DNA from 3 places in the Peribacillus sp. FSL P2-0133 genome. Region 2 is predicted to be linked to each of the others. Evidence: a T-box and tRNA genes for the amino acid it is inferred to sense, from the RefSeq annotation. Region 2 holds a T-box; the other regions hold tRNA genes.
What was found. The T-box of region 2 lies ahead of thrS (threonine--tRNA ligase). A T-box ahead of a tRNA ligase gene usually reads a tRNA of that ligase, here a tRNA-Thr.

Region 1 (9,481 bases), 2.1 Mb from region 2:
ATGTGGGTCACAGTCAATGCTCCTGCATTGATCATCGGGTTTAACGGCTTGGATGGCTTGTTTGTCTCTAACTTGGCAATCGAATTAAAAGGGTCACCAGTAGGTTCTTTACCTACATAGGAAAAGACATATTCCTCCCCTTTTTCCATTAATACAAGAGCAAGTGTCAAAACTTTCGATATGCTTTGCAGGGTCATTTTCCCACTTACATCCCCCGCACAATATCCTGTTCCGTCAGGATAGTAAATAGCAACTGATAAATCCCTAGGATTTGCCTTTTCAAGAGCAGGTATATAGTCTGCCACCGTTCCCAAATTTGTATATTCTTTTGCCTGATCGACCAGTTGCTGTAACTCGTCATTGGACCTGCATTGACATCCCATATTGTTCACAATTTGCCGCCCCTTAGAAAATTTGTTATTTGAAGTGTCTTAAATAGTGGTTTTATTATTTATTACCATATTTCATCGATATTATTTAAAAAATACGTAGCGGATAATAAATAGAAAGGAAGGTTAAAGGCGCTACTTTCTTCGTTTTATAGAAATTTTCAAATGCTGCTTCATCTATTATTTACTGATTTTAATTCTCCTTTGTAAGGACTTATCATACTTCCCTCCTGTCTTATCTAAAGACACAGGCTCTGAATTATTTTCGTCGTGTTAAAGACAAAGAAAACAACTACATATGCGACAACGGTAAAGCAGTAAGACAGCTAAGCTAACGCCTTGTAAAAAATCAGGAGCAACTTCACTGTTCTTTAAAGAAGATTTAATTGAAAAAAGAAGGAATTATACGTCCTTAGACGGAAATATAGACCATATGAATATTATTAAACTTTCATATGTATTTCACAATTGATGGAAAGTAGGAAAAGCCATGGGAAAATCGAAAAGTTTACAAGAAATCTATAACTCCAACCGTCCAGAAAATAATGAACTTTTCCGAGCGATACAACAGCATCTACAAATGAAGCATCCAGACAAACGAATGACAGCTACTAGAACATTGCAAATAATTGTGGCTGATTGTGTTTCATCTGGAGAGCTGCGTAATGTGGAAGCCCGCCTTCTTTACAGTTAATACGGATCTGTTGTTTCATTAGCCCTTTGAAATATTCAAACACATAAAGGATCTCATCAATGAAAGAATTTATAAAAAATCCAAAAAAATTTGGCCTAATCGTGCCACTTGTGACACTGGCTTTTTTTTGCAGCTATTTACTGGATGCTCAACCAGATACAACTTAAATAAATAAGACAACTCGATTATGAGCTTTCTTTTTTTAAGCAGGTAAAATCGGCCCATTTGTTGAATAAAGTAAATGGAATGAAGTAAATAATATGTATCTCTTCTATCCATCTTGTTATGATCGATTCCGAGACCTAGCAATCGAGCTTGAATCAACATGTCCCATGTAATTTGGTTCGTTTCGTAAACTCAGCAACATTCATTCTTTCGCGTACTTCGGGCAATCACTTTTGCCTTTGGAAAAGTCGCCTGTTATATACATATCTACTTTCAACTGGTGAGTTAAAATGCACAAAAGATAAAGATTGACAACACTTTTATCGTGACTCATACTAGAAGTGACTTAATGACAGAATATTGAGAATAGTGGAGGGGTAATTATGAATAAGATTTTCGTTCCTAACGCAATCGCCACTTTAACAAGTCTTTTCTATAGTTCGACTACAATGAATGAGTATCTAGCAATGAGAACCGCTCAATTCTACATTGAAGACCTGAAGTTATTGCAAGACGTGGAAGCTGTTGCCTTGGCAATTGAAAATCAAAATGCTTTCGCTTTAATGTCTAAATTTAAATTATTTGATTATAAGGCTGCTGAAGAAATTGAAATCGCACTATCCTCTTCTGGCTATACGGAAGCAGAGCTAAGTGCTATGAATATTGAAATCTAAAATCATTGACCAATCTGTTAACGGAACGAATGGTAGAGTTAATACTCTTTGATCCATTCGTTTTATTATTAATCGTAAGAACAAACGTACTCTATACTATTGCTGATAAAATAATTATTTAATGGATAATATTTCTCATGACTCCCCGCAATATCTGTGGCACATAAATTCATGTATCGCCTTCATTCTTGAGTGATGAAAAATCAATGCACAATATCCCGCACATTTTGTACATATGTTGTAGTGCGTCATAAACGAAAAAAGCTTCACACAATTAAGTGTGATGCTTTTTGTAATAGCGATTCTTCGCTATTGATGATACCGGTGGCCGGGGTCGAACCCGCACTCCAGAGGAACACGATTTTGAGTCGTGCTTCGGGCAATTTCGAAATGAAAACGAACCCTTATCCATTGATATATCGACAATATAAAGCTTGAATGACGTCTCACTATTCGGTTGTATTCGTAAGATTCATTTTCAACGTGTTCACCGCTTGAACGTTTGTAAGTTATTGTTTTCCTATGTAGCTTAGAATGGACGGATATTGGAAATGATAGAATATCCCCCTCCCGAACACTAGTATTTAGAAATACAATAATAAGACGCCGCCCGCGTGGGAAGCGTCTTTTTCTTTTGTTTGTTCTGCATTATTAAAAATATCAAATAAGTATAAGGGAAGCCCATATACCTCTTGGGTTTCTCCTATTATTATAAAAAAATCAACATTAACATTTAACACAGCCATAAAAAACTCCCTTCCAAGTCGACTATTATGAACATCATGCCTTGTCCACTTTTTTTACAGTCTACCTGAAAAGGGTAACATCAAGTCGAAGTCAGACATTACCTAGGTCGGAAAAATATAACAGCATTTTCAGCCTGAGCGTTTACAAACCCATTCCTAACCATACATAATACAACATCACTTATAGGAGCACCTACCCGTAGGAACTTTCTACACGGGGATGCGCTTCCGATTATTTCAATTTTAGCAATATTCTCAAAGTTATCTTCATCTCTTACTATAATGACTACATCTGGACGCTTATTACTCATACAACCACCTCCTTTTGATGTCATAAATTAAATTATTCAGTTGTACATGAAGTTGTCGCGGCTTTTTTATTAATAAATTTCTAGGAAATAATTATCATTTTAAAGCAATGGGAGAGTCGCTAGATTCTTATCGAATAAACTTCACCGCGAGGTCGCCACGGAGATCAATCGGCAGCTTTGTTCCGCTAACAGGTAACGTTAGTTCAAACAACCGCCCTTTCAGTGGGCGTTTTTTCTAGGTCGAAAATCAAAACATTCTGATTTAACATAGCCTAAATAAAAACGCACGACTAAAAATCCGTGAAGACACGAAAAAACGGCTTTCCAATTAAGGAAAACCGCTTTATATCGTCGTTCTAAGATACCGGTGGCCGGGGTCGAACCGGCACTCCAGAGGAACACGATTTTGAGTCGTGCGGAAAGTATCCACGTTAAATATATCCGTTAAAACGCCGTCACCATTGGCGTTAGATTGTTCAGCAAATCAGACGGATTCCACCGTCGCGTACGACCGTATCAGATTAACGATAGTATACCCGGAAATGTCGAAATATGCAAACGAGTGTCGTAGTATGATGGCGCATTATATAATAGAAGAAAGGCGACCAATTGCGGTCGCTTTTTGGACTTACACGGACGTATCGCCAATGCGCCCGTTCATATAGTCAACAGTAGTCTCAGGATACTCTGTATTGGTTTCCAATAAAAAATTTTATATCCATATGGTTACTTAATAGTTTAAGATTATTTGTTAATATTTTATGTTATTATCATAATGGTTAGCTTATCCATAAAAGGATGTAACTGAAATGAGTGAATAATAGAACTATGACTCGGAGGAACTTATAATGAATAAATTTAGATGGTCAATGGTTGGACTTATAGTAGCTGCAGCAGCTATTTCAGTAATAATAACAATCAATCAGAACGCTAAAAATTTTGAAGCAAAGCAAGAAGATACGACTCCTGTTTTGGAGACAACGGAAGTGGAATACGAGACAACTGAAGAAGAAGATACGGAAGTAGAAACTATAAAAAATGAAAAAATTCTATATGAACTAGGTCTTGGCCCATCTTCAAAAAGAGAAGACGTTATGAAAACAATGCACAGTATGACTCATCAAAAAGTAGTTTCTGAAGAAAAATGGTACAACCTTGAAATGAATTCTGAAAACATCAATGCAGTCTATGAATTCATTAATGATAGCGAAGTTATCGACTATAAAAGTGAATTGCTAAGAATCGTAGGAAACTGGAAAGAAGGAAACTTCGACAATATAGTGGAAGATCACAATTACCTTTGGGGAGAACAAAATGGAAATGTCGGTAAAGCTACTGGAACTCTTACTCCTGAAGAAGAAGCTCAATTTGTTAAAGCAAACTTTGAATAGTCATTAAAAATCGAGCCCATCGAGTATTATATTAATATAAACAATAGGGGCTATTTCCGCTGACCCCCAAAGTGAAAATTTGATTCGCGGATTTATAATTCAGCAGATTTAGAGATATTCGCCCCCTGCCTTGGGGTAAATCGGTCATACCCCGGCTGCCCCTCCCGATACACACGCATATGTCTTCGTTGGCACACGAATTGCTTTATTATTTTATTCATTTCGTTGTATGAAGCACGCAATTCTATTAACATAATAGACATTTGAGGCAGTCGATATGCAACACAAACCGCGTCATAACAACGTTTGTGCACAACGGATTATTATCGAATATACACTTATGTAAACATCGTTGATTTAACGCGATTTATACTACGCTAATAAGGGCGATGTACCCCGCTATACTGCATAATGCTGTCGGCCATTCCGTGTATAGGACACTGCATAAACGGTAAGCTGAGCCCCGGAGTTTCAGGCGCCTATGCCCACGAGGAGCACCGTACAGGTGAAACGGACGCTCAGCCCTGGTATACGCCCTGTATTCGGAATACTTCGGAATGATCCCGTATCTTATCCTTTTAATACTCTCGGTAACAATTATTGACCGCCTTTGCTATGTCTAATAAAATCGGGTAATGCGTCGAAATGACGAAAGCTCATTCCGGTAGTATTTTATCGTATGTTCACGGATATTCCTTATTTCCCCATCCTTCAAAAACAACGCCAGTGCGTCGTCGAAGTCAAGGAAATCTGACCGCATGCTCCCACGCAGCTTCGAAATATCTTCCGTTGCTAAATCGTTATTACTCTTTCCCTTGCCAATTTTCGCCACTCTAGTACGGTTAATTACCCGATACAGCGCGTACGATTCGCCGCGTACGACTTTTACCTACAAAATCGTGCGCATACAACGAAAAAACGGCGACCTACCATTGCGGGTAGATTGCCATCAAATCGACGTTTATATTAACGTATATGATACCGGTGGCCGGGGTCGAACCGGCACTCCAGAGGAACACGATTTTGAGTCGTGCGCGTCTGCCAATTCCGCCACACCGGCATGTATGTTGGAGGCGGCAACCGGAATCGAACCGGTGGTAAAGGTTTTGCAGACCTCTGCCTTACCGCTTGGCTATGCCGCCAACGTTTTTGGAGCGAAAGACGGGATTCGAACCCGCGACCCCAACCTTGGCAAGGTTGTATTCTACCACTGAACTACTTTCGCATATGGCTGGGCTAGAAGGGATCGAACCTTCGCATGACGGAATCAAAATCCGTTGCCTTACCGCTTGGCTATAGCCCATTAACGTTGTATTCATTATATCACATTTATTGAAAAATGGGGCGACTGATGGGAATCGAACCCACGAATGCCTGAACCACAATCAGGTGCGTTAACCACTTCGCCACAACCGCCATTATAAGATTAAAATTGGCAGGGGTAGTAGGACTCGAACCCACACTGGAGGTTTTGGAGACCTCTGTTCTACCTTTAAACTATACCCCTATAAGATGGTGGAGGGGGGCAGATTCGAACTGCCGAACCCTAAGGAGCGGATTTACAGTCCGCCGCGTTTAGCCACTTCGCTACCCCTCCGCATATGGATGAAACATGGTGCCGGCAAGAGGACTTGAACCCCCAACCTACTGATTACAAGTCAGTTGCTCTACCAGTTGAGCTACACCGGCACTACTATGGTGGCTCAGGACGGAATCGAACCGCCGACACAAGGATTTTCAGTCCTTTGCTCTACCGACTGAGCTACTGAGCCAAACAATGAAAATGGCGGTCCCGACGGGAATCGAACCCGCGATCTCCTGCGTGACAGGCAGGCATGTTAACCGCTACACCACGGGACCATAGATTGCGGGGACAGGATTTGAACCTGCGACCTTCGGGTTATGAGCCCGACGAGCTACCGGACTGCTCCACCCCGCGACGTTAATAATGTTGCTATTAGGAATCAAGTTTTCGTGTTTAGCGTTTCAATAGGATGAATAATCAAACCCATTATGTAGAAACAACTTGTTCTTATTGAAAAATGGTGGAGGATGACGGGATCGAACCGCCGACCCTCTGCTTGTAAGGCAGATGCTCTCCCAGCTGAGCTAATCCTCCAATATGTTGTCTTAATGGTGACCCGTACGGGATTCGAACCCGTGTTACCGCCGTGAAAGGGCGGTGTCTTAACCGCTTGACCAACGGGCCAGGTATAAAATGGCGGAGAGCAAGGGATTTGAACCCTTGAGACAGGGTTACCCGTCTACACGATTTCCAATCGTGCTCCTTCGGCCACTCGGACAGCTCTCCAATAATGGCTCCGCAGGTAGGACTCGAACCTACGACCGTTCGGTTAACAGCCGAATGCTCTACCACTGAGCTACTGCGGAACAATACAAGCTTGGCGACGTCCTACTCTCACAGGGGGAAACCCCCAACTACCATCGGCGCTGAAGAGCTTAACTGCCGTGTTCGGAATGGGAACGGGTGTGACCTCTTCGCTATCGTCACCAAACATTGTTAGCATTTCCAAGACATATATTAGTATAACATCTTTTTGAGAAAATGCAAGAAGAAATTTTCATTCCTTCAAAACTAGATAATAAGAAGGTATTTCATTTTTTTAAAGCGTTGGTTAAGTCCTCGATCTATTAGTATCAGTCAGCTCCACATGTCGCCACGCTTCCACCTCTGACCTATCAACCTGATCATCTTTCAGGGATCTTACTAGCTTGCGCCATGGGAAATCTCATCTTGAGGGGGGCTTCATGCTTAGATGCTTTCAGCACTTATCCCGTCCGCACGTAGCTACCCAGCTATGCCTTTGGCAAGACAACTGGTACACCAGCGGTGCGTCCATCCCGGTCCTCTCGTACTAAGGACAGCTCCTCTCAAATTTCCTGCGCCCGCGACGGATAGGGACCGAACTGTCTCACGACGTTCTGAACCCAGCTCGCGTACCGCTTTAATGGGCGAACAGCCCAACCCTTGGGACCGACTACAGCCCCAGGATGCGATGAGCCGACATCGAGGTGCCAAACCTCCCCGTCGATGTGGACTCTTGGGGGAGATAAGCCTGTTATCCCCGGGGTAGCTTTTATCCGTTGAGCGATGGCCCTTCCATGCGGAACCACCGGATCACTAAGCCCGACTTTCGTCCCTGCTCGACTTGTAGGTCTCGCAGTCAAGCTCCCTTGTGCCTTTACACTCTACGAATGATTTCCAACCATTCTGAGGGAACCTTTGGGCGCCTCCGTTACTCTTTAGGAGGCGACCGCCCCAGTCAAACTGCCCACCTGACACTGTCTCCCACCCCGATAAGGGGCGCGGGTTAGAATTTCAATACAGCCAGGGTAGTATCCCACCAACGCCTCCACCGAAGCTAGCGCTCCGGCTTCTCAGGCTCCTACCTATCCTGTACAAGCTGTACCAAAATTCAATATCAGGCTGCAGTAAAGCTCCACGGGGTCTTTCCGTCCTGTCGCGGGTAACCTGCATCTTCACAGGTACTATAATTTCACCGAGTCTCTCGTTGAGACAGTGCCCAGATCGTTACACCTTTCGTGCGGGTCGGAACTTACCCGACAAGGAATTTCGCTACCTTAGGACCGTTATAGTTACGGCCGCCGTTTACTGGGGCTTCGGTTCAAAGCTTCGCTTGCGCTAACCTCTCCCCTTAACCTTCCAGCACCGGGCAGGTGTCAGCCCCTATACTTCGCCTTGCGGCTTCGCAGAGACCTGTGTTTTTGCTAAACAGTCGCCTGGGCCTATTCACTGCGGCTTTTCTGGGCTATTCACCCTAAAAAGCACCCCTTCTCCCGAAGTTACGGGGTCATTTTGCCGAGTTCCTTAACGAGAGTTCTCTCGCACACCTTAGGATTCTCTCCTCGCCTACCTGTGTCGGTTTGCGGTACGGGCACCTTACATCTCACTAGAGGCTTTTCTTGGCAGCGTGGAATCAGGAACTTCGGTACTATATTTCCCTCGCCATCACAGCTCCGCCTTAATGGAAACGGGATTTGCCTCGTTTCCGGCCTAACTGCTTGGACGCGCATATCCAACAGCGCGCTTACCCTATCCTTCTGCGTCCCCCCATCGTTCAAACGATGTATAGGTGGTACAGGAATATCAACCTGTTGTCCATCGCCTACGCCTTTCGGCCTCGGCTTAGGTCCCGACTAACCCTGAGCGGACGAGCCTTCCTCAGGAAACCTTAGGCATTCGGTGGAAGGGATTCTCACCCTTCTTTCGCTACTCATACCGGCATTCTCACTTCTAAGCGCTCCACCAGTCCTTCCGGTCTGACTTCAACGCCCTTAGAACGCTCTCCTACCATCGACACCTAATGGTGTCAATCCACAGCTTCGGTGATACGTTTAGCCCCGGTACATTTTCGGCGCGGAGTCACTCGACCAGTGAGCTATTACGCACTCTTTAAATGGTGGCTGCTTCTAAGCCAACATCCTGGTTGTCTAAGCAACTCCACATCCTTTTCCACTTAACGTATACTTTGGGACCTTAGCTGGTGGTCTGGGCTGTTTCCCTTTCGACTACGGATCTTATCACTCGCAGTCTGACTCCCAAGAATAAGTATTTGGCATTCGGAGTTTGACTGAATTCGGTAACCCGTTGGGGGCCCCTAGTCCAATCAGTGCTCTACCTCCAATACTCTCATCTTGAGGCTAGCCCTAAAGCTATTTCGGAGAGAACCAGCTATCTCCAGGTTCGATTGGAATTTCTCCGCTACCCACACCTCATCCCCGCACTTTTCAACGTGCGTGGGTTCGGGCCTCCATTCAGTGTTACCTGAACTTCACCCTGGACATGGGTAGATCACCTGGTTTCGGGTCTACGACCTCATACTCATTCGCCCTATTCAGACTCGCTTTCGCTGCGGCTCCGTCTCATCAACTTAACCTCGCATGAAATCGTAACTCGCCGGTTCATTCTACAAAAGGCACGCCATTACCCATTAACGGGCTTTGACTACTTGTAGGCACACGGTTTCAGGATCTATTTCACTCCCCTTCCGGGGTGCTTTTCACCTTTCCCTCACGGTACTGGTTCACTATCGGTCACTAGGGAGTATTTAGCCTTGGGAGATGGTCCT
Region 2 (9,481 bases):
AATATAAAGCAAAATGGTTTCCGCTCGGTCCGATCCTATCATTCGTCCTTTGCATGGGTGTCATTGCAGGGCAGAACTATCAAGCATTCCTAAGTGGCAGCATCGACTGGTATGGCGTCGCCGTCTCCTATATCGGATTACCGATATTTCTGGCGATCTGGTTAGGATACAAGATTTATCACAAGACCAAATTAATATCATTAAAAGATTGTCAATTTGATAAATCAGATGTGGCTTGATATGAATAGATAAAAACCTGAGATCCCTTTGGGGACTCAGGTTTTTTATGGACTTTAATTAGACGATATCGGACGAAAATCCAGTTATATCTCCGAAAATAGAGATATATCGACGAAAATAGGAATATATCTCCGAAAATCCAGTTATATCGACGAAAATAGAAATATATCGACGAAAACGGCAATTATATCGACGAAAGCGGCAATTTTCTATTAAAATTCGCATCATGGTAATTTTTTCAATAAACCATTTTTTATAACTGAATAATTGGGGAAGGTGTGCAATACTATTAATCTATGTACTTTTATTATGTGGATGAAAGGAAAATGAGGATGAAAGAGGCTTATCGCGGTTCTGGAATTGGAGTCATTTTCATGGCGGTCTTCGGTACACTGTGGGCAGGTACTGGTATAATGGGATTGCAGGGGTGGGGGTTTCCCTACGTGGAACTCGCAGCCATATTCGTAGGAATCATAATGGTTATCGAAGGCATTTCATTAATTCATGCATCACAAAAAATGTCCAATCAAGTTTCAGAAAATGGGGCTAGGCGTCTGAAGCGTATCGGATTTTTGTTTAATATGGTCTTCATTGCCGAAGCGGTGCTGATTGGGATTGCCATTGCCGTCTGTAACTTGATCAATCAGACCGATCTTATACCGGGAGTCATCGCCATTATTGTAGGGATTCATTTTTTACCTTTGGCGTCACTTTTCCAAATCAAGGTTTACTATGCAACAGGAGTGCTTCTCTGTTTATTGGCGCTTATCACATTGCTTATTGTGCCAGATACTGTCATGTTTGGGGAGCATCAAATCCTTGCACCGTTATCATTGCTCGGCTTTGGATGCGCGCTAATTCTTTGGTCCACTGGACTTACGCTATGGCTTAGATTAAAGAAATCAAATCGAACGATAGCCGATGAAGATTGAACCAATCAAAAAACCCGTCATGGCAAACGGGTTTTTCATTTTGATTAATTTTTCATCCAGGTCAAGAGCCTGACAATTTGAAATGGTTCATTCCAAACGAGAATGAAACTTAAAAGAAAGAATGCAGCCACAGCCAAAAATTTCGACTTTCCTTTTTCATTTTTATACATGGCCCCGAAACTGCATAACATACCAATAACTAACGCACCGAATCCCGATATCATAAGCTGCTCGGAGGCTTTTGGTAAAGCAAGGGAACAGCAAAATGATAGTGTACCAATCACTGCAAATACAATAGACCAATTGCTTAAACGTTTCATAGTGACTCCTTTTTTACTAATTATACCAATTCAGTGTTTGCAATGAAATTAAAAAATTTGAGGTTGTCACTTATGGGAATATATTGTAATATATATAACAATATAAAAATCCATTTTCATTTTAGAAGCATTGATAAGGACATGAATCATTTTTACGGTCTTCAGAGAGGGAAGAGAAGCTGCGAACTTCCTGGCTTAGGAAAATGTTTTACCGCCTTTGAGCCATATCGGTGAACAAAAGTAACTGATATCGTCTAAGCTGCGTTACAAGCTCCAGAGCCATGAGTGATTCTTGCTTATGGGAAATTGGGTGGAATCACGGGTATAAACGCACTCGTCCCTTACTTAGGGATGGGTGCGTTTTTTATTATTATAATTATTGCCATGATAAGGACATGAATCATTTTTACGGTCTTCAGAGAGGGAAGAGAAGCTGAGAACTTCCTGGCTTAGGAAAATGTTTTACCGCCTTTGAGCCATATCGGTGAACAAGAGTAACTGATATCGTCTAAGCTGCGTTACAAGCTCCAGAGCCATGAGTGTTTCTTGCTTATGGGAAATTGGGTGGAATCACGGGTATAAACGCACTCGTCCCTTACTTAGGGATGGGTGCGTTTTTTTATATATAAAAATATTGCCATGATAAGGACATGAATCATTTTTACGGTCTTCAGAGAGGGAAGAGAAGCTGCGAACTTCCTGGCTTAGGAAAATGTTTTACCGCCTTTGAGCTATATCGGTGAACAAAAGTAACTGATATCGTCTAAGCTGCGTTACAAGCTCCAGAGCCATGAGTGTTTCTTGCTCTATGGGAAATTGGGTGGAACCACGGGTAAACGCACTCGTCCCTTACTTAGGGATGGGTGCGTTTTTTATTACTTAAAAAGGGGTGTTTATGTGATGGGTGAAAAAATGATTAAAGTTCAATTCCCGGATGGGCAGCAAAAGGAATATCAGCAAGGGATGACAGTGGAAAGTGTGGCAGGGTCCATCAGTTCAAGTTTAAGGAAAAAGGCAGTAGCAGGAAAACTGGATAAGCAACTGGTTGATCTAAGTCACAAGCTGAATGATGATGCAGAACTATCGATTTTGACTCTGGATTCGGATGAAGGATTGCAAGTATTACGACATACATCGGCGCATGTTTTGGCACAGGCTGTGAAAAGATTATACCGAAATGTGGAATTAGGAATGGGGCCAGTCGTGGAAGATGGATTTTACTATGATTTTAAGTTAGACCATCCTTTGAGCCCAGAAGATCTACAAGCTATTGAAAAAGAGATGGAACATATCATAAGTGAAAATCTGGAAATCAAAAGGATCGAAGTGACTTATGAAGAAGCTGTGAAGTTATTCGAGGGCAGAGGGGAGTCATTCAAGTTGGATATAGCAAAGAACATCCCTAATGGTCAAAAATTAACGCTCTATCAACAGGGGGAATTCGTCGATCTTTGCAGAGGGCCGCACCTTCCATCCACATCATTTGTAAAATCGTTCAAATTGACTCGTGTATCTGGTGCCTATTGGCGGGGAGACAATCAAAATGAAGTTCTTCAAAGGGTGTATGGCGTGGCATTCCGAAAGAAAAAGGATCTACATGAATACTTTGAATTCCTGGAAGAAGCGGCCAAACGTGATCACCGTAAATTAGGGAAGCAGTTGGAGTTATTCATGTTTTCGGAGGAAGCCCCTGGAATGCCGTTTTATTTACCGAAAGGGCAAATCGTTAGAAATGAATTGGAGAAATTCTCGCGGGAGCTTCAGACTGAAGCTGATTACGACGAAGTTCGGACTCCTTTCATGATGAACCAGCGGTTATGGGAACAATCGGGTCACTGGGATCATTACCATGAGAATATGTACTTCACTGAGGTGGATCAAACAAAATTCGCGATGAAGCCAATGAACTGTCCGGGTCATATGCTTATTTTCAAAAACAGTCTTTATTCTTACAGGGATTTGCCAATCCGGATGGCCGAATTCGGGCAAGTCCACCGTCATGAATATAGCGGTGCATTGAACGGGATGCTGCGGGTCCGTACATTTTGTCAGGATGATGCCCACATCTATGTTCGGCAGGATCAAATCGAAAGCGAAATTAAACAAGTGTTTCATCTGATTGATAAGGTGTATCGCACTTTTGGATTCGAGTATTCCGTGGAGCTCTCGACGCGTCCAGAGGATTCCATGGGCGATGATTCCCTTTGGGAAGCTTCTGAAACAGCCTTGAAAAATGTTCTGGAAAGCATCGGGATACATTATCAAGTAAATGAAGGGGACGGAGCATTTTATGGACCGAAAATTGATTTTCATATTAAAGATGCATTAAAACGAAGCCACCAATGTGCAACAATCCAACTTGATTTTCAAATGCCCGACAAATTTGATCTGAATTACATCAATGAAAATAATGAAAAAGTTCGTCCGGTCGTCATTCATCGTGCCATTTTTGGATCGATCGATCGTTTTTTTGGAATTCTGATAGAACACTTTGCCGGTGCTTTTCCGGCATGGCTTGCCCCGGTGCAAGTACAGATCATCCCTGTCTCACAAGTTCATTTGAATTATTGTTTAAAGGTTCAAAAAGAACTGAAGAATCAAGGCATAAGAGTGAAAATTGATGATCGGAATGAAAAGCTGGGGTATAAAGTCAGGGAAGCACAGTTGGGAAAAATCCCATATATGCTGGTTCTTGGAGATAAAGAAGAGAAAGAAAATGAAGTGAATGTCCGGAAATACGGGGAACAAGAAGTTGAAAATGTCGCAATAGAAACGTTCATCATGAAAATGGCCCAGCAAATAAAAGAACGCAGCATCTAACAAGAAAGCAGCCTAATCCGGAATTCACGAGTAAATGCACGAAACTCACGAGTAAATGCGCGAAACTCACGAGTAAATGCGCAAAACTCACGAGTAAATGCTCCTGAGATTAGGTTTGGATAAAAAAAGACAGCCGAATAAATCGGCTGTCTTTTTTCTATCTACAAATCCATACCCAGCCAACGCCCGGAATGAACTGCTGGAAACAGTTACGACCCGGGCCGCCGTGCCCGCCGCCAGGGCAGGTTAATCCTAGGTATTGTAATCCAACTATATCTGTATGATGAACCTCATTTGGAATGCCACCTTCAAGTATCTGTACCATACCAGTAGCATTATTTCCCCATTAAAATAAAGGTGTGCAGGGTGTTACCCCAAAAAACCTCTGAAACGTTGACCTTGTCGGCCTGCGTTTAAATGGCTCTGAATAGTGGTTACTGGAACCAGTGTTTGTACTGGCAGTCTGTCATCATAATAAGGCAAATTAACATAAGAATTATCGTAATAATATGGAACAGTAAAGTATGGAACATATAAAAGTAATAACCGTGATTATACTTTGTGTTTACCCTTTCAGGCTATGAACAATGGGGGATAAGTGTCTGGCATGGACAAAGAAGGATAATAAAATAGGCGGCCTGTTTTATCTATTTAATACGAACTCACGAGTAAATGCTTATGTAAATAAAACCTTGGCTGCTTGGATGGCAAAGTAAATGCCAATCCCTATAAGGGATATACCCGAAATGATCGAGATGCCCATTAGAATGGGTTTGGATAAAAAGCGTCTGAAGGTGCTGGCGATGATGGCCATTGCGAAATCCCAGGTTAAGAGGCCGACAAGGATACCTGAACTGTAAAAAAGTAAATGATCCATATCATATTTTGAAGCGGAGTTTGCGAGAATGGATCCATAAATCCCCAGCCAAAACAAAATGGATAAAGGATTCGAAAGGGACATGATGAATCCTGTCAGGAATGAAGAAAAAAGGGAATCTTTCGCTTTTCGTGCATTCACTTCAATCTTACCTGCACTTAGCAGACTTTCGATTCCGGTATAGGTCAGGACGAAAAATCCAAAAAGCCATAAAAATGTCTTCATGAAGGGGGTGTCCAAAAAGTGGACGACACCGAAAAAGACGAGGGCTATAAAAACAAAATCCGCTAAAATGGCACCCCAGCCAAAAATCCAGGCATGCCAAAAACCCTTCTTGATTCCTTTGTCCAATTGAGCAGCGTTTATGGGTCCGATAGGAGCCGCCAGTGATAAACCTAATAATACATAGCTGAAAAAAACACCCAATTCATCACCTCATCGTTTGATACATCTTCGCATATTTGAATGTATTCAAACAATTGGACTTGTACCACCTTTTTAGTCCTTTTTTGACGGTGAATCATAGTCTCGTTTGCTGTTTACCTAGTCGTAACAAATGTAAAAAAAGAGAAGAATATTTTAAAGGTCAAAAGGGGTAATTTTGGGAAAAGCGCTACTGAATAAATCCATCAAAGCTATAACATAATAATTTAAGACATCTAAAAAATGATGCAAAACATATTGATTTCACAAATGGTTACCTTTTATGCAATAAGTTGCTTTTATAATGGATGAGGAGTGTAAGTATGGAAGGTCATGAGAAGCAAAATAAAGACGTAAGCGTGTGGTGCCTGATCAGTATGGCATCAATTCCATTGGTGATGACACTTGGAAATTCAATGCTTATCCCGGTTTTGCCCATTTTCGAGGATAAGGTGGGGATATCTTCATTTCAATCAAGCATGGTAATAACAAGCTATTCCGTTGCATCCATTTTTTTAATTCCCATAGCAGGTTATTTATCAGATCGATTCGGACGGAAGATGGTGATCCTGCCAAGTCTGATCCTAGCCCTTATTGGTGGATTGGTCGCAGGTTATGCTTCATGGAAAATGGAAAATCCCTATACATGGATCATCATCGGGAGGGTATTGCAGGGGATTGGGGCATCTGGTGCCTCACCTATCATTTTGCCTCTGGTGGGGGATTTATACAAGGATGATGATGAAAAAACGAGTTCTTGTCTGGGTATCATAGAAACCTCGAATACATTTGGGAAAGTGCTTAGTCCAATATTGGGTTCCCTGTTTGCTGCATTTATCTGGTTTTTACCATTCTTCTCGATTTCATTCTTCAGTTTAATATCTATTGTCTTGGTCTTTTTCTTTATAAAGGTACCAAAGGAAAAGGATGATCCGAAGAAATTCAAAGAATTTTGGCATGATACGAAAAAAATATTCAAGCAGGAAGGAAAATGGTTATATACAGTTTTCCTGATTGGTGTATTTGTCATGTTGGTTTTGTTCGGCGTTCTTTTCTTTTTGTCTGATAATCTGGAAAAAATCCATGATTTGCATGGAGTCAAAAAAGGTTTAGTGATAGCGATCCCGCTATTTTTCCTTTGTGTGTCTTCTTACGTTGCAGGGAAAAAAATCAAGGGTGAATTACCAATCATGAAAAAGATCATCATGATTAGTATAATTGTCCTTTCAATCAGCCTTGTATTTGTCGGTTTTACTAAAAACAAAGTTTTCCTTTTATTACTCGTAACGAGCTTGGTTGGCATAGCAATTGGTGCGTTATTGCCGACACTCGACGCAATCATCACTCAAAATATAAAAAAGGAACAGCGGGGGACGATAACCTCCTTCTACATGTCATCCAGGTTCATCGGAGTTGCGGCAGGCCCTCCGGTCATGTCCCTTGTCATGAAAAATCATATCAATTTGAGCTATATCATTACAGGGATCATAGGCATAGGCATCGTCTTGATTGTTTTGAAATTCATTAGTTCAGACAAAAAAGAAGCTGCTGCATAATAGGATTCAATAGAAATTCTCCGAAAAAGCCGGGTTTTCCCACGGCTTTTTTTTGTTTGTAACACGCAAAAAAAATCAATACAGGAATAGAGATTCTTTAATTTCCTGTTTTTTGAACGGATTCATCATGTCAGTGACCAGTCCATTATCCATTTTATTCTGGTTGGGTATATATGGATCTGTTTTAGCTAAAACGGCTTCAAGCTATGGGACCTCCCAACTTTTCATTTATAGCGGAATGATTTGCTTGGTCTTACCTGCTGGGATTTTTTTGTGGCTGCATTAACGAATGGATTTCGCAGGTTTTTAAATGAAAAAAGCTTAATGGCCATTTCGATCATCTCTGGATTATCTTTGATCGGCTTTGGTGTTTATTTTGCATATCAAGGCATTTCTGCCATCGTATCATAATGCTTAAGCACTTCAATTCTTATTCGGGTATTTGATTTATCATTTGGTAAACTTCTTCCTTGCATAATTCATTGTGGCATTATCAACACTATGAATGATGGAAGGGGGGATTGTTATGACAACAAAAGCCAATTGCAGTTCAGCGAAAGGGATGGCTGCTCAAAATTCCAAAGCATCTGGTGAACAACAAGGCGATATGAAATGGTGGCAGCTATCATTGGTCGGTGTCGGCTGTACGATCGGGACTGGTTATTTCCTCGGTTCGACCATAGGGATTAAAACGACGGGGCCATCCATTGTATTTTCATTTGTATTGGCTGCACTAGGTACATACATCGTTTATAATCTGCTTGCTAAGATGACGGCTGCCGATCCCCAAGAGGGTTCTTTTTGTTATTATGCCAATAAAGCATTTGGACGATGGGCTGGCTTTAGCTGTGGCTGGAATTATTGGTCCTCCAATATATTGATCATGGGAAGCCAGCTTACTGCGCTTTCGCTATTATCTCAATTTTGGTTCCCGAAAGTACCTCTGTGGCTATTTGCATCCGGTTTTGCAATTGTTTCGATCGTGGTGGTATTGCTGGGGACAAAAGGGTTCGACAGAGTGGAAAACATACTTGCGATAATTAAGACGGCAGCGATCGTTATGTTTATCATTATTGCAATATGTGCGGTTTTCGGCTGGTTTGGTCTTGATGGAGGGAAACCGCCCTCATTCCCGAATAAGTTCAATGAATTATTTCCAAAAGGGCTAAAAGGGTTTTGGATATCCCTTATCTATGCCTTTTATGCGTTTGGCGGCATCGAGGTCATTGGACTGATGGCGATGCAGCTTAAAAAGAAGGAAGATGCGCCAAAGGCAGGGACGATCATGCTCTTTGTTCTTACCATCATATATGTAGTTTCATTGGGGTTAGCAGTAACTATGATTTCATTAGGAGCATTCAGTGAAAAAGAAAGCCCCTTCGTTTCGGCATTGGACAGTTATCACCTGGCATTTTTCCCGCACGTTTTTAATGGTGCGATCATCATTGCCGGTTTCTCGACGATGACCGCTTCACTATTTGGTGTTACCAATCTATTGGTAACGCTCTCCGATGATGGGAATGCACCCGCATTATTCATGCAAAAGATCAAGAAATTCAAGGACCTTCCACTGCCCTCACTCGGTCTTGGAGCCTTGGGACTTTTAGGATCAATCATCACTGCCTTGCTCCTGCCAGGCAAGATTTATGAATACATTACAACATCAGCTGGAATATTACTTTTGTATAACTGGGCATTCATCATTCTCTCCTCTTTTAAAATATTGGAAAATAAGGTTTGGAGTAAGATTACGGCCGTTTTCGGACTTCTTTTAATTTTAGCCGCCGTAAGTGGCACCCTGCTAGAAAAAGAGATACGTCCAGGGTTTTTCATCAGCCTTTTATTCATCGTGATCATCGGTCTTGCCGCCGTTTTCATGAAGTTCAAGGTTTGGAATAAGAACAAGGCGATGGCCGCAAAAGCGAGTAAATCAGGGCTTGATTGAAAAAAGGAACTCGACTATACGAAGTCGAGTTCCTTTCGATTTGGCGCTAAACTTCAATGATGATCGGAAGGATCATTGGTTTTTTCTTAGTTTGAGTAAAGAGATATTGCCCAAGTTCCTTCTTTATGGTTTGCTTAATGACGTTCCACCGATATATTTTTTCATTTTGTAAGTCGTTGACCGTTTTCATGACAAGACGGTTCACATGCCTAAGGAGGTCCTCGGAATTTTGAACATAAACAAATCCCCGGGAAATGGTATCGGGTCCTGATACTATTTTTCTTTCCGTCTTGCTTAGTGTTATGACGATCACGAGCATTCCATCTTCGGAAAGCTGCTTACGGTCCCGCAGAACGATTTCCCCAACG
Region 3 (9,481 bases), 640 kb from region 2:
TTAATTACACATCGGTCGCGAGTTCAACTGTGCTTGTCACCCTCCAGCCTTTATTCGCTTTTGCCGGAGCCTACCTGTTTTTTAAAGAAAGGTTTTCAATGAAGGCGATATTGAGCGGCGTCATTGCGATAGCAGGCAGCCTTGTCATTAGCTGGGGTGATTTGAGAATCAGCGGTATGGCGCTTTGGGGAGATATTCTTTCGCTTATCGCATGTGCGCTGGTAACTGGTTATTTACTGTTTGGTCAAAATGTTCGCAAACGCATCTCTTCTATAACATATACTTTTGTCGTGTACGCAATCAGCGCTGTCGCATTGTTTTTATATGTGATCTTCAAAGGAGAGGCATTGGCGCCTTATCCTGCTTCCGATTGGATCAATTTCGTTTTGCTTGCCATTTTCCCGACTTTATTAGGGCATTCTTTATTCAATTGGTCACTAAAGTGGTTAAGCACTTCGACGCTTTCGATGGGAATTTTACTTGAACCGGTGGGAGCGACAATTCTGGCTTACTTCATATTAGATGAACCGATACTCTGGACGCAGGTCCTTGGAGGTACCATCATATTGGGTGGTTTGATGATGTTCTTAAAGGATGAAAAGAAAAGTAAGGTAAATAAAGAAGCCCAAGTTTCCGTATAAAAGCAGTAAGTCTCCCGACTTACTGCTTTTATTTAATAGGGGTGAAACAAATAGGTGATCCGTGTAAAAATCAAAGCAAAAGTAAAGCTGAATAAAAACGTTGTACCATTTACCTTGCCTTTTTCTCTGCTGAACTTGATGGCTTCATAAAAAGCGGTACTGAATAAGTAAAGGGCCATACAGTAAGAAATGAGTAATCCGATTAATGCGAGATTCATTGCTTCACCTCATGGAAAAAAGATATCTATATATGACTATTTGTGTTTCTTTGGAAATATGCTTCGTTTATTGATAATTGATAATACATGAGCTTGGCCCGGAAACAGGGAATGGGTGTGATGATGATGTAAAGAATATATAGAAGGGAATAGGTGAAAATGTTTTTTTTGAAAAAGTTTTAAAAAACGTATTGCAAACATATTTAGTACATGGTATATTATTTCTTGTGGCTAAGACAACAACTTAAACAACTAACAAGTTGAAAAAAACATTTTAAAAAAGTTGTTGACGAAACGTGACAGAATGTGTTACATTATAGAGGTCGCTTCCGAGAGAAACGACAACAAATTGCTCTTTGAAAACTGAACAAAACAAAGCGCCAACGTTAAATTTTAAGTGAGCACACACTATCAAAAAAGCAAATGAGCAAGTCAAACATTTCTTCGGAGAGTTTGATCCTGGCTCAGGACGAACGCTGGCGGCGTGCCTAATACATGCAAGTCGAGCGAATCGATGGGAGCTTGCTCCCTGAGATTAGCGGCGGACGGGTGAGTAACACGTGGGCAACCTGCCTATAAGACTGGGATAACTTCGGGAAACCGGAGCTAATACCGGATACGTTCTTTTCTCGCATGAGAGAAGATGGAAAGACGGTTTACGCTGTCACTTATAGATGGGCCCGCGGCGCATTAGCTAGTTGGTGAGGTAATGGCTCACCAAGGCGACGATGCGTAGCCGACCTGAGAGGGTGATCGGCCACACTGGGACTGAGACACGGCCCAGACTCCTACGGGAGGCAGCAGTAGGGAATCTTCCGCAATGGACGAAAGTCTGACGGAGCAACGCCGCGTGAACGAAGAAGGCCTTCGGGTCGTAAAGTTCTGTTGTTAGGGAAGAACAAGTACCAGAGTAACTGCTGGTACCTTGACGGTACCTAACCAGAAAGCCACGGCTAACTACGTGCCAGCAGCCGCGGTAATACGTAGGTGGCAAGCGTTGTCCGGAATTATTGGGCGTAAAGCGCGCGCAGGTGGTTCCTTAAGTCTGATGTGAAAGCCCACGGCTCAACCGTGGAGGGTCATTGGAAACTGGGGAACTTGAGTGCAGAAGAGGAAAGTGGAATTCCAAGTGTAGCGGTGAAATGCGTAGAGATTTGGAGGAACACCAGTGGCGAAGGCGACTTTCTGGTCTGTAACTGACACTGAGGCGCGAAAGCGTGGGGAGCAAACAGGATTAGATACCCTGGTAGTCCACGCCGTAAACGATGAGTGCTAAGTGTTAGAGGGTTTCCGCCCTTTAGTGCTGCAGCTAACGCATTAAGCACTCCGCCTGGGGAGTACGGCCGCAAGGCTGAAACTCAAAGGAATTGACGGGGGCCCGCACAAGCGGTGGAGCATGTGGTTTAATTCGAAGCAACGCGAAGAACCTTACCAGGTCTTGACATCCTCTGACAACCCTAGAGATAGGGCTTTCCCCTTCGGGGGACAGAGTGACAGGTGGTGCATGGTTGTCGTCAGCTCGTGTCGTGAGATGTTGGGTTAAGTCCCGCAACGAGCGCAACCCTTGATCTTAGTTGCCAGCATTCAGTTGGGCACTCTAAGGTGACTGCCGGTGACAAACCGGAGGAAGGTGGGGATGACGTCAAATCATCATGCCCCTTATGACCTGGGCTACACACGTGCTACAATGGATGGTACAAAGGGCTGCAAACCTGCGAAGGTAAGCGAATCCCATAAAGCCATTCTCAGTTCGGATTGCAGGCTGCAACTCGCCTGCATGAAGCCGGAATCGCTAGTAATCGCGGATCAGCATGCCGCGGTGAATACGTTCCCGGGCCTTGTACACACCGCCCGTCACACCACGAGAGTTTGTAACACCCGAAGTCGGTGAGGTAACCTTTATGGAGCCAGCCGCCTAAGGTGGGACAGATGATTGGGGTGAAGTCGTAACAAGGTAGCCGTATCGGAAGGTGCGGCTGGATCACCTCCTTTCTAAGGATAATTACGAGAGCGCTTTTGTTTTGTTCAGTTTTGAATGAGTAATTCATTCAATAGGAAAGAGAAGCATCACGATGTGATGGATTCTTTCTGCTTTGTTCCTTGAAAACTAGATAATAGATAGAAGGCAATTAATTTTTTTCAAAGCATCTGTAAGACTTTTTTAACGGTTAAGTTAGAAAGGGCGCACGGTGGATGCCTTGGCACTAGGAGCCGATGAAGGACGGGACTAACACCGATATGCTTCGGGGAGCTGTAAGTAAGCTTTGATCCGGAGATTTCCGAATGGGGAAACCCACTGTTCGTAATGGAACAGTATCTTTACCTGAATACATAGGGTACTGAAGGCAGACCCGGGGAACTGAAACATCTAAGTACCCGGAGGAAGAGAAAGCAAACGCGATTTCCTGAGTAGCGGCGAGCGAAACGGAATTAGCCCAAACCAAGAGGCTTGCCTCTTGGGGTTGTAGGACACTCAACATGGAGTTACAAAGGAACGGGGTAAATGAAGTGATCTGGAAAGGTCCGTCGAAGAAGGTAAAAACCCTGTAGTTGAAACTTCGTTCCCTCCTGAGTGGATCCTGAGTACGGCGGGACACGAGAAATCCCGTCGGAAGCAGGGAGGACCATCTCCCAAGGCTAAATACTCCCTAGTGACCGATAGTGAACCAGTACCGTGAGGGAAAGGTGAAAAGCACCCCGGAAGGGGAGTGAAATAGATCCTGAAACCGTGTGCCTACAAGTAGTCAAAGCCCGTTAATGGGTAATGGCGTGCCTTTTGTAGAATGAACCGGCGAGTTACGATTTCATGCGAGGTTAAGTTGATGAGACGGAGCCGCAGCGAAAGCGAGTCTGAATAGGGCGAATGAGTATGAGGTCGTAGACCCGAAACCAGGTGATCTACCCATGTCCAGGGTGAAGTTCAGGTAACACTGAATGGAGGCCCGAACCCACGCACGTTGAAAAGTGCGGGGATGAGGTGTGGGTAGCGGAGAAATTCCAATCGAACCTGGAGATAGCTGGTTCTCTCCGAAATAGCTTTAGGGCTAGCCTCAAGATGAGAGTATTGGAGGTAGAGCACTGATTGGACTAGGGGCCCCCAACGGGTTACCGAATTCAGTCAAACTCCGAATGCCAAATACTTATTCTTGGGAGTCAGACTGCGAGTGATAAGATCCGTAGTCGAAAGGGAAACAGCCCAGACCACCAGCTAAGGTCCCAAAGTATACGTTAAGTGGAAAAGGATGTGGAGTTGCTTAGACAACCAGGATGTTGGCTTAGAAGCAGCCACCATTTAAAGAGTGCGTAATAGCTCACTGGTCGAGTGACTCCGCGCCGAAAATGTACCGGGGCTAAACGTATCACCGAAGCTGTGGATTGACACCATTAGGTGTCGATGGTAGGAGAGCGTTCTAAGGGCGTTGAAGTCAGACCGGAAGGACTGGTGGAGCGCTTAGAAGTGAGAATGCCGGTATGAGTAGCGAAAGAAGGGTGAGAATCCCTTCCACCGAATGCCTAAGGTTTCCTGAGGAAGGCTCGTCCGCTCAGGGTTAGTCGGGACCTAAGCCGAGGCCGAAAGGCGTAGGCGATGGACAACAGGTTGATATTCCTGTACCACCTATACATCGTTTGAACGATGGGGGGACGCAGAAGGATAGGGTAAGCGCGCTGTTGGATATGCGCGTCCAAGCAGTTAGGCCGGAAACGAGGCAAATCCCGTTTCCATTAAGGCGGAGCTGTGATGGCGAGGGAAATATAGTACCGAAGTTCCTGATTCCACGCTGCCAAGAAAAGCCTCTAGTGAGATGTAAGGTGCCCGTACCGCAAACCGACACAGGTAGGCGAGGAGAGAATCCTAAGGTGTGCGAGAGAACTCTCGTTAAGGAACTCGGCAAAATGACCCCGTAACTTCGGGAGAAGGGGTGCTTTTTAGGGTGAATAGCCCAGAAAAGCCGCAGTGAATAGGCCCAGGCGACTGTTTAGCAAAAACACAGGTCTCTGCGAAGCCGCAAGGCGAAGTATAGGGGCTGACACCTGCCCGGTGCTGGAAGGTTAAGGGGAGAGGTTAGCGCAAGCGAAGCTTTGAACCGAAGCCCCAGTAAACGGCGGCCGTAACTATAACGGTCCTAAGGTAGCGAAATTCCTTGTCGGGTAAGTTCCGACCCGCACGAAAGGTGTAACGATCTGGGCACTGTCTCAACGAGAGACTCGGTGAAATTATAGTACCTGTGAAGATGCAGGTTACCCGCGACAGGACGGAAAGACCCCGTGGAGCTTTACTGCAGCCTGATATTGAATTTTGGTACAGCTTGTACAGGATAGGTAGGAGCCTGAGAAGCCGGAGCGCTAGCTTCGGTGGAGGCGTTGGTGGGATACTACCCTGGCTGTATTGAAATTCTAACCCGCGCCCCTTATCGGGGTGGGAGACAGTGTCAGGTGGGCAGTTTGACTGGGGCGGTCGCCTCCTAAAGAGTAACGGAGGCGCCCAAAGGTTCCCTCAGAATGGTTGGAAATCATTCGTAGAGTGTAAAGGCACAAGGGAGCTTGACTGCGAGACCTACAAGTCGAGCAGGGACGAAAGTCGGGCTTAGTGATCCGGTGGTTCCGCATGGAAGGGCCATCGCTCAACGGATAAAAGCTACCCCGGGGATAACAGGCTTATCTCCCCCAAGAGTCCACATCGACGGGGAGGTTTGGCACCTCGATGTCGGCTCATCGCATCCTGGGGCTGTAGTCGGTCCCAAGGGTTGGGCTGTTCGCCCATTAAAGCGGTACGCGAGCTGGGTTCAGAACGTCGTGAGACAGTTCGGTCCCTATCCGTCGCGGGCGCAGGAAATTTGAGAGGAGCTGTCCTTAGTACGAGAGGACCGGGATGGACGCACCGCTGGTGTACCAGTTGTCTTGCCAAAGGCATAGCTGGGTAGCTACGTGCGGACGGGATAAGTGCTGAAAGCATCTAAGCATGAAGCCCCCCTCAAGATGAGATTTCCCATGGCGCAAGCTAGTAAGATCCCTGAAAGATGATCAGGTTGATAGGTCAGAGGTGGAAGCGTGGCGACATGTGGAGCTGACTGATACTAATAGATCGAGGACTTAACCAACGCTTTAAAAAAATGAAATACCTTCTTATTATCTAGTTTTGAAGGAATGAAAATTTCTTCTTGCATTTTCTCAAAAAGACGTTATAATAATATATGTCTTGAAAAAATGTTAACATTGTTTGGTGACGATAGCGAAGAGGTCACACCCGTTCCCATTCCGAACACGGCAGTTAAGCTCTTCAGCGCCGATGGTAGTTGGGGGTTTCCCCCTGTGAGAGTAGGACGTCGCCAAGCAGTTTCATATGGAGGATTAGCTCAGCTGGGAGAGCATCTGCCTTACAAGCAGAGGGTCGGCGGTTCGATCCCGTCATCCTCCACCATTTTACACCTGCCGGTGTAGCTCAACTGGTAGAGCAACTGACTTGTAATCAGTAGGTTGGGGGTTCAAGTCCTCTTGCCGGCACCATTTTAAGATAGTACAAGCACGAGCCATTAGCTCAGTTGGTAGAGCATCTGACTTTTAATCAGAGGGTCGAAGGTTCGAATCCTTCATGGCTCACCATTTTATATGCGGGTGTGGCGGAATTGGCAGACGCACCAGACTTAGGATCTGGCGCCGCAAGGCGTGGGGGTTCAAGTCCCTTCACCCGCATCTTTCATGCGGAAGTAGTTCAGTGGTAGAATACAACCTTGCCAAGGTTGGGGTCGCGGGTTCGAATCCCGTCTTCCGCTCCACTTTTCGTATGTGCCGGGGTGGCGGAACTGGCAGACGCACAGGACTTAAAATCCTGCGGTAGGTGACTACCGTACCGGTTCGATTCCGGTCCTCGGCACCATCATAATATGCGCCCGTAGCTCAATTGGATAGAGCATCTGACTACGAATCAGAAGGTTGTAGGTTCGACTCCCGCCGGGCGCACCATGTTTTTATTGCGGGAAGTAGCTCAGCTTGGTAGAGCACTTGGTTTGGGACCAAGGGGTCGCAGGTTCGAATCCTGTCTTCCCGACCACGTGATTTTTAATGAATGGGGCCTTAGCTCAGCTGGGAGAGCGCCTGCCTTGCACGCAGGAGGTCAGCGGTTCGATCCCGCTAGGCTCCACCATTTTTCAATCAGATACTTATATTATATTGGCGGTGTAGCTCAGCTGGCTAGAGCGTACGGTTCATACCCGTGAGGTCGGGGGTTCGATCCCCTCCGCCGCTACCAATAAATATAAGGACCTTTAGCTCAGCTGGTTAGAGCAGACGGCTCATAACCGTCCGGTCGTAGGTTCGAGTCCTACAAGGTCCACCATATTCACTTTTCAAAAGCCATGGAGGTATACCCAAGTTCGGCTGAAGGGATCGGTCTTGAAAACCGACAGGGGAGTCAAATCCCGCGGGGGTTCGAATCCCTCTACCTCCTCCATTTTTTCAAAAAAGCAGCAAGTTGTTTTGAAACACCCTTACATAATGGATGTGGACAAAACGATATACACGAAAACTTGATGCAAATCGTTTCATTATTACCGTCGCGGGGTGGAGCAGTCCGGTAGCTCGTCGGGCTCATAACCCGAAGGTCGCAGGTTCAAATCCTGTCCCCGCAATTATTAGGTCCCGTGGTGTAGCGGTTAACATGCCTGCCTGTCACGCAGGAGATCGCGGGTTCGATTCCCGTCGGGACCGCCATTCTTTAAATTTGATACATATGTGGCTCAGTAGCTCAGTCGGTAGAGCAAAGGACTGAAAATCCTTGTGTCGGCGGTTCGATTCCGTCCTGAGCCACCATATTTCAAAAAATTACGGCGATTGTGGCGAAGTGGTTAACGCACCTGATTGTGGTTCAGGCATTCGTGGGTTCGATTCCCATCAGTCGCCCCATTTCGCGGGTGTAGTTTAGTGGTAAAACCTCAGCCTTCCAAGCTGATGATGAGGGTTCGATTCCCTTCACCCGCTCCAAATATGGGCCTATAGCTCAGCTGGTTAGAGCGCACGCCTGATAAGCGTGAGGTCGATGGTTCGAGTCCATTTAGGCCCACCATATTCATTGTTCCGCAGTAGCTCAGTGGTAGAGCATTCGGCTGTTAACCGAACGGTCGTAGGTTCGAGTCCTACCTGCGGAGCCATGGGGAAGTACTCAAGAGGCTGAAGAGGCGCCCCTGCTAAGGGTGTAGGTCGCGCGAGCGGCGCGAGGGTTCAAATCCCTCCTTCTCCGCCAGTTGGCCCGTTGGTCAAGCGGTTAAGACACCGCCCTTTCACGGCGGTAACACGGGTTCGAATCCCGTACGGGTCATAACAAAAAAGGAAGCATACATTCATGTATGCTTCTTTTTTTCATTTCTTTTCATTGATATAACTATCTTTTTGTTTATAGGGAATGTCTCCAAGATTGGATTCTATATTTTCTTCTTCAAGTGTAACTTCATATTCCTTTTGCTTTTTGTTCGTTATATTCACTCTATTTTTTCCTTCGATATCATTTGCGGCAAATCCTTCATAGTCTTCAGGAAACCCGTTCGTTTCATCCTCGGTTTTATAAAGGCCATTATAATTATCATGATCTCCTGTGTAATCGGATGGTGTTTCGGATGTACCGAATTTGGCAACTTCACCAAAGCTATCTTCTTTATCCACCATTTTGATTCCATGACGATTTTCAAAATGATCACCCTTGGATGGAATCAGTATTTCCTCTTCCACAGGCCGGTCTTGTGAAAGTGGCCGTTCTGGGGCGTGCTCGACACAGTAGAGGGTGCTTGGGATCGCTTCAAGCCTCTCGATGGGGATTTCCCTATTGCAGGTTTTACAATGTCCATACGAACCTTCCTCCATGGCTTTCAAAGCTTCATCGATTTTCTCCATTTCGGATTGTGCATGCTCATCGAGTGCTTGATTCCGTTCCATCTCGAATAGTTCGGTTCCTAGGTCAGCAGGATGATTATCATAGGCTGATAATTCCCCTACGGATTCGGTCTGGCTTTTCTCCAGAACGGATTGTTCATCATTTTGAATTCTATTACTTAGCTCATTTTTTTCTTGAAGCAGTTCTTTTTTGAATTTTTGCGTTTGTTGTTTCGTTGCCATATCGGATTCACTCCTTCTAAAGTCTAAATCTCATTTTATAATGGTTGTATTATCTATTACCCGAATCGGGGTATAGGAAAACAATATGGAACGGATGATAGAAAAAAAGGACTGAGCGATGAGCTCAGTCCTCGGAGATTATATAAGATAGCTGATGAATAATCCAATGGCCATGAGTAAGCCAAAGAAGGTGTTCGTTTGTGCCGTGGCTTTCATTGCTGGCACCATCGTGATCGGCTGCGTTTTACCTACGAAGCCTTTGATTGCGGCCAGGGCTTTCGGGATGCTTAGGAAGGCAAGGAGGATCCACGCCGTTACGCTTCCGGTAAGGACTAGCCCAACTATCCATAGATAAGAGAAGGCGAACATGATTGCCATGAATGTCAAGGCGTTTTTCCGACCCATGACTACCGGCATCGTTTTGCGGCCATGTGCCTTATCTCCGTCATGGTCACGTAGGTTATTGGATAAGTTGATCAATCCGACCAATATTCCACTTGGAATGGCAATTAAGATAGC

Region 1: it has a tRNA-Thr gene. The T-box ahead of thrS (threonine--tRNA ligase) is inferred to sense a tRNA for this amino acid. The anticodon was not compared.
Region 3: it has a tRNA-Thr gene. The T-box ahead of thrS (threonine--tRNA ligase) is inferred to sense a tRNA for this amino acid. The anticodon was not compared.

Annotation. Positions count from the first base shown of each region.
Region 1 is NZ_CP150254.1:813,503-822,983, reverse strand. It holds gene glsA (glutaminase A) at 1-383, opposite strand, end outside; gene MKY17_RS03965 (hypothetical protein) at 880-1,083, shown strand; gene MKY17_RS03960 (hypothetical protein) at 1,632-1,922, shown strand; gene MKY17_RS03955 (hypothetical protein) at 2,507-2,668, opposite strand; gene MKY17_RS03950 (hypothetical protein) at 2,767-2,979, opposite strand; gene MKY17_RS03945 (DUF6241 domain-containing protein) at 3,828-4,370, shown strand; tRNA gene MKY17_RS03940 (tRNA-Leu) at 5,350-5,430, opposite strand; tRNA gene MKY17_RS03935 (tRNA-Cys) at 5,439-5,512, opposite strand; tRNA gene MKY17_RS03930 (tRNA-Gly) at 5,521-5,595, opposite strand; tRNA gene MKY17_RS03925 (tRNA-Gln) at 5,599-5,673, opposite strand; tRNA gene MKY17_RS03920 (tRNA-His) at 5,711-5,786, opposite strand; tRNA gene MKY17_RS03915 (tRNA-Trp) at 5,804-5,877, opposite strand; tRNA gene MKY17_RS03910 (tRNA-Tyr) at 5,884-5,967, opposite strand; tRNA gene MKY17_RS03905 (tRNA-Thr) at 5,984-6,059, opposite strand; tRNA gene MKY17_RS03900 (tRNA-Phe) at 6,067-6,142, opposite strand; tRNA gene MKY17_RS03895 (tRNA-Asp) at 6,155-6,230, opposite strand; tRNA gene MKY17_RS03890 (tRNA-Met) at 6,236-6,309, opposite strand; tRNA gene MKY17_RS03885 (tRNA-Val) at 6,414-6,489, opposite strand; tRNA gene MKY17_RS03880 (tRNA-Glu) at 6,505-6,579, opposite strand; tRNA gene MKY17_RS03875 (tRNA-Ser) at 6,590-6,681, opposite strand; tRNA gene MKY17_RS03870 (tRNA-Asn) at 6,687-6,761, opposite strand; rRNA gene rrf (5S ribosomal RNA) at 6,771-6,886, opposite strand; rRNA gene MKY17_RS03860 (23S ribosomal RNA) at 7,003-9,481, opposite strand, start outside.
Region 2 is NZ_CP150254.1:4,567,019-4,576,499, reverse strand. It holds gene MKY17_RS21985 (amino acid permease) at 1-239, shown strand, start outside; gene MKY17_RS21980 (hypothetical protein) at 567-1,172, shown strand; gene MKY17_RS21975 (hypothetical protein) at 1,217-1,492, opposite strand; T-box leader at 1,614-1,837, shown strand; T-box leader at 1,868-2,091, shown strand; gene thrS (threonine--tRNA ligase) at 2,393-4,312, shown strand; gene MKY17_RS21965 (LysE family transporter) at 4,989-5,615, opposite strand; gene MKY17_RS21960 (MFS transporter) at 5,936-7,168, shown strand; partial or broken gene MKY17_RS21955 (LysE family transporter) at 7,251-7,579, shown strand; gene MKY17_RS21950 (amino acid permease) at 7,731-9,113, shown strand; gene MKY17_RS21945 (ribonuclease J) at 9,160-9,481, opposite strand, start outside.
Region 3 is NZ_CP150254.1:5,211,814-5,221,294, reverse strand. It holds gene MKY17_RS25230 (DMT family transporter) at 1-641, shown strand, start outside; gene MKY17_RS25225 (hypothetical protein) at 674-859, opposite strand; rRNA gene MKY17_RS25220 (16S ribosomal RNA) at 1,301-2,851, shown strand; rRNA gene MKY17_RS25215 (23S ribosomal RNA) at 3,026-5,958, shown strand; rRNA gene rrf (5S ribosomal RNA) at 6,077-6,192, shown strand; tRNA gene MKY17_RS25205 (tRNA-Val) at 6,203-6,278, shown strand; tRNA gene MKY17_RS25200 (tRNA-Thr) at 6,289-6,364, shown strand; tRNA gene MKY17_RS25195 (tRNA-Lys) at 6,385-6,460, shown strand; tRNA gene MKY17_RS25190 (tRNA-Leu) at 6,469-6,550, shown strand; tRNA gene MKY17_RS25185 (tRNA-Gly) at 6,559-6,633, shown strand; tRNA gene MKY17_RS25180 (tRNA-Leu) at 6,646-6,734, shown strand; tRNA gene MKY17_RS25175 (tRNA-Arg) at 6,744-6,820, shown strand; tRNA gene MKY17_RS25170 (tRNA-Pro) at 6,832-6,908, shown strand; tRNA gene MKY17_RS25165 (tRNA-Ala) at 6,926-7,001, shown strand; tRNA gene MKY17_RS25160 (tRNA-Met) at 7,030-7,106, shown strand; tRNA gene MKY17_RS25155 (tRNA-Ile) at 7,117-7,193, shown strand; tRNA gene MKY17_RS25150 (tRNA-Ser) at 7,215-7,307, shown strand; tRNA gene MKY17_RS25145 (tRNA-Met) at 7,412-7,485, shown strand; tRNA gene MKY17_RS25140 (tRNA-Asp) at 7,492-7,567, shown strand; tRNA gene MKY17_RS25135 (tRNA-Phe) at 7,591-7,666, shown strand; tRNA gene MKY17_RS25130 (tRNA-His) at 7,684-7,759, shown strand; tRNA gene MKY17_RS25125 (tRNA-Gly) at 7,764-7,837, shown strand; tRNA gene MKY17_RS25120 (tRNA-Ile) at 7,843-7,919, shown strand; tRNA gene MKY17_RS25115 (tRNA-Asn) at 7,930-8,004, shown strand; tRNA gene MKY17_RS25110 (tRNA-Ser) at 8,006-8,096, shown strand; tRNA gene MKY17_RS25105 (tRNA-Glu) at 8,100-8,171, shown strand; gene MKY17_RS25100 (TraR/DksA C4-type zinc finger protein) at 8,213-8,962, opposite strand; gene MKY17_RS25095 (1,4-dihydroxy-2-naphthoate polyprenyltransferase) at 9,101-9,481, opposite strand, start outside.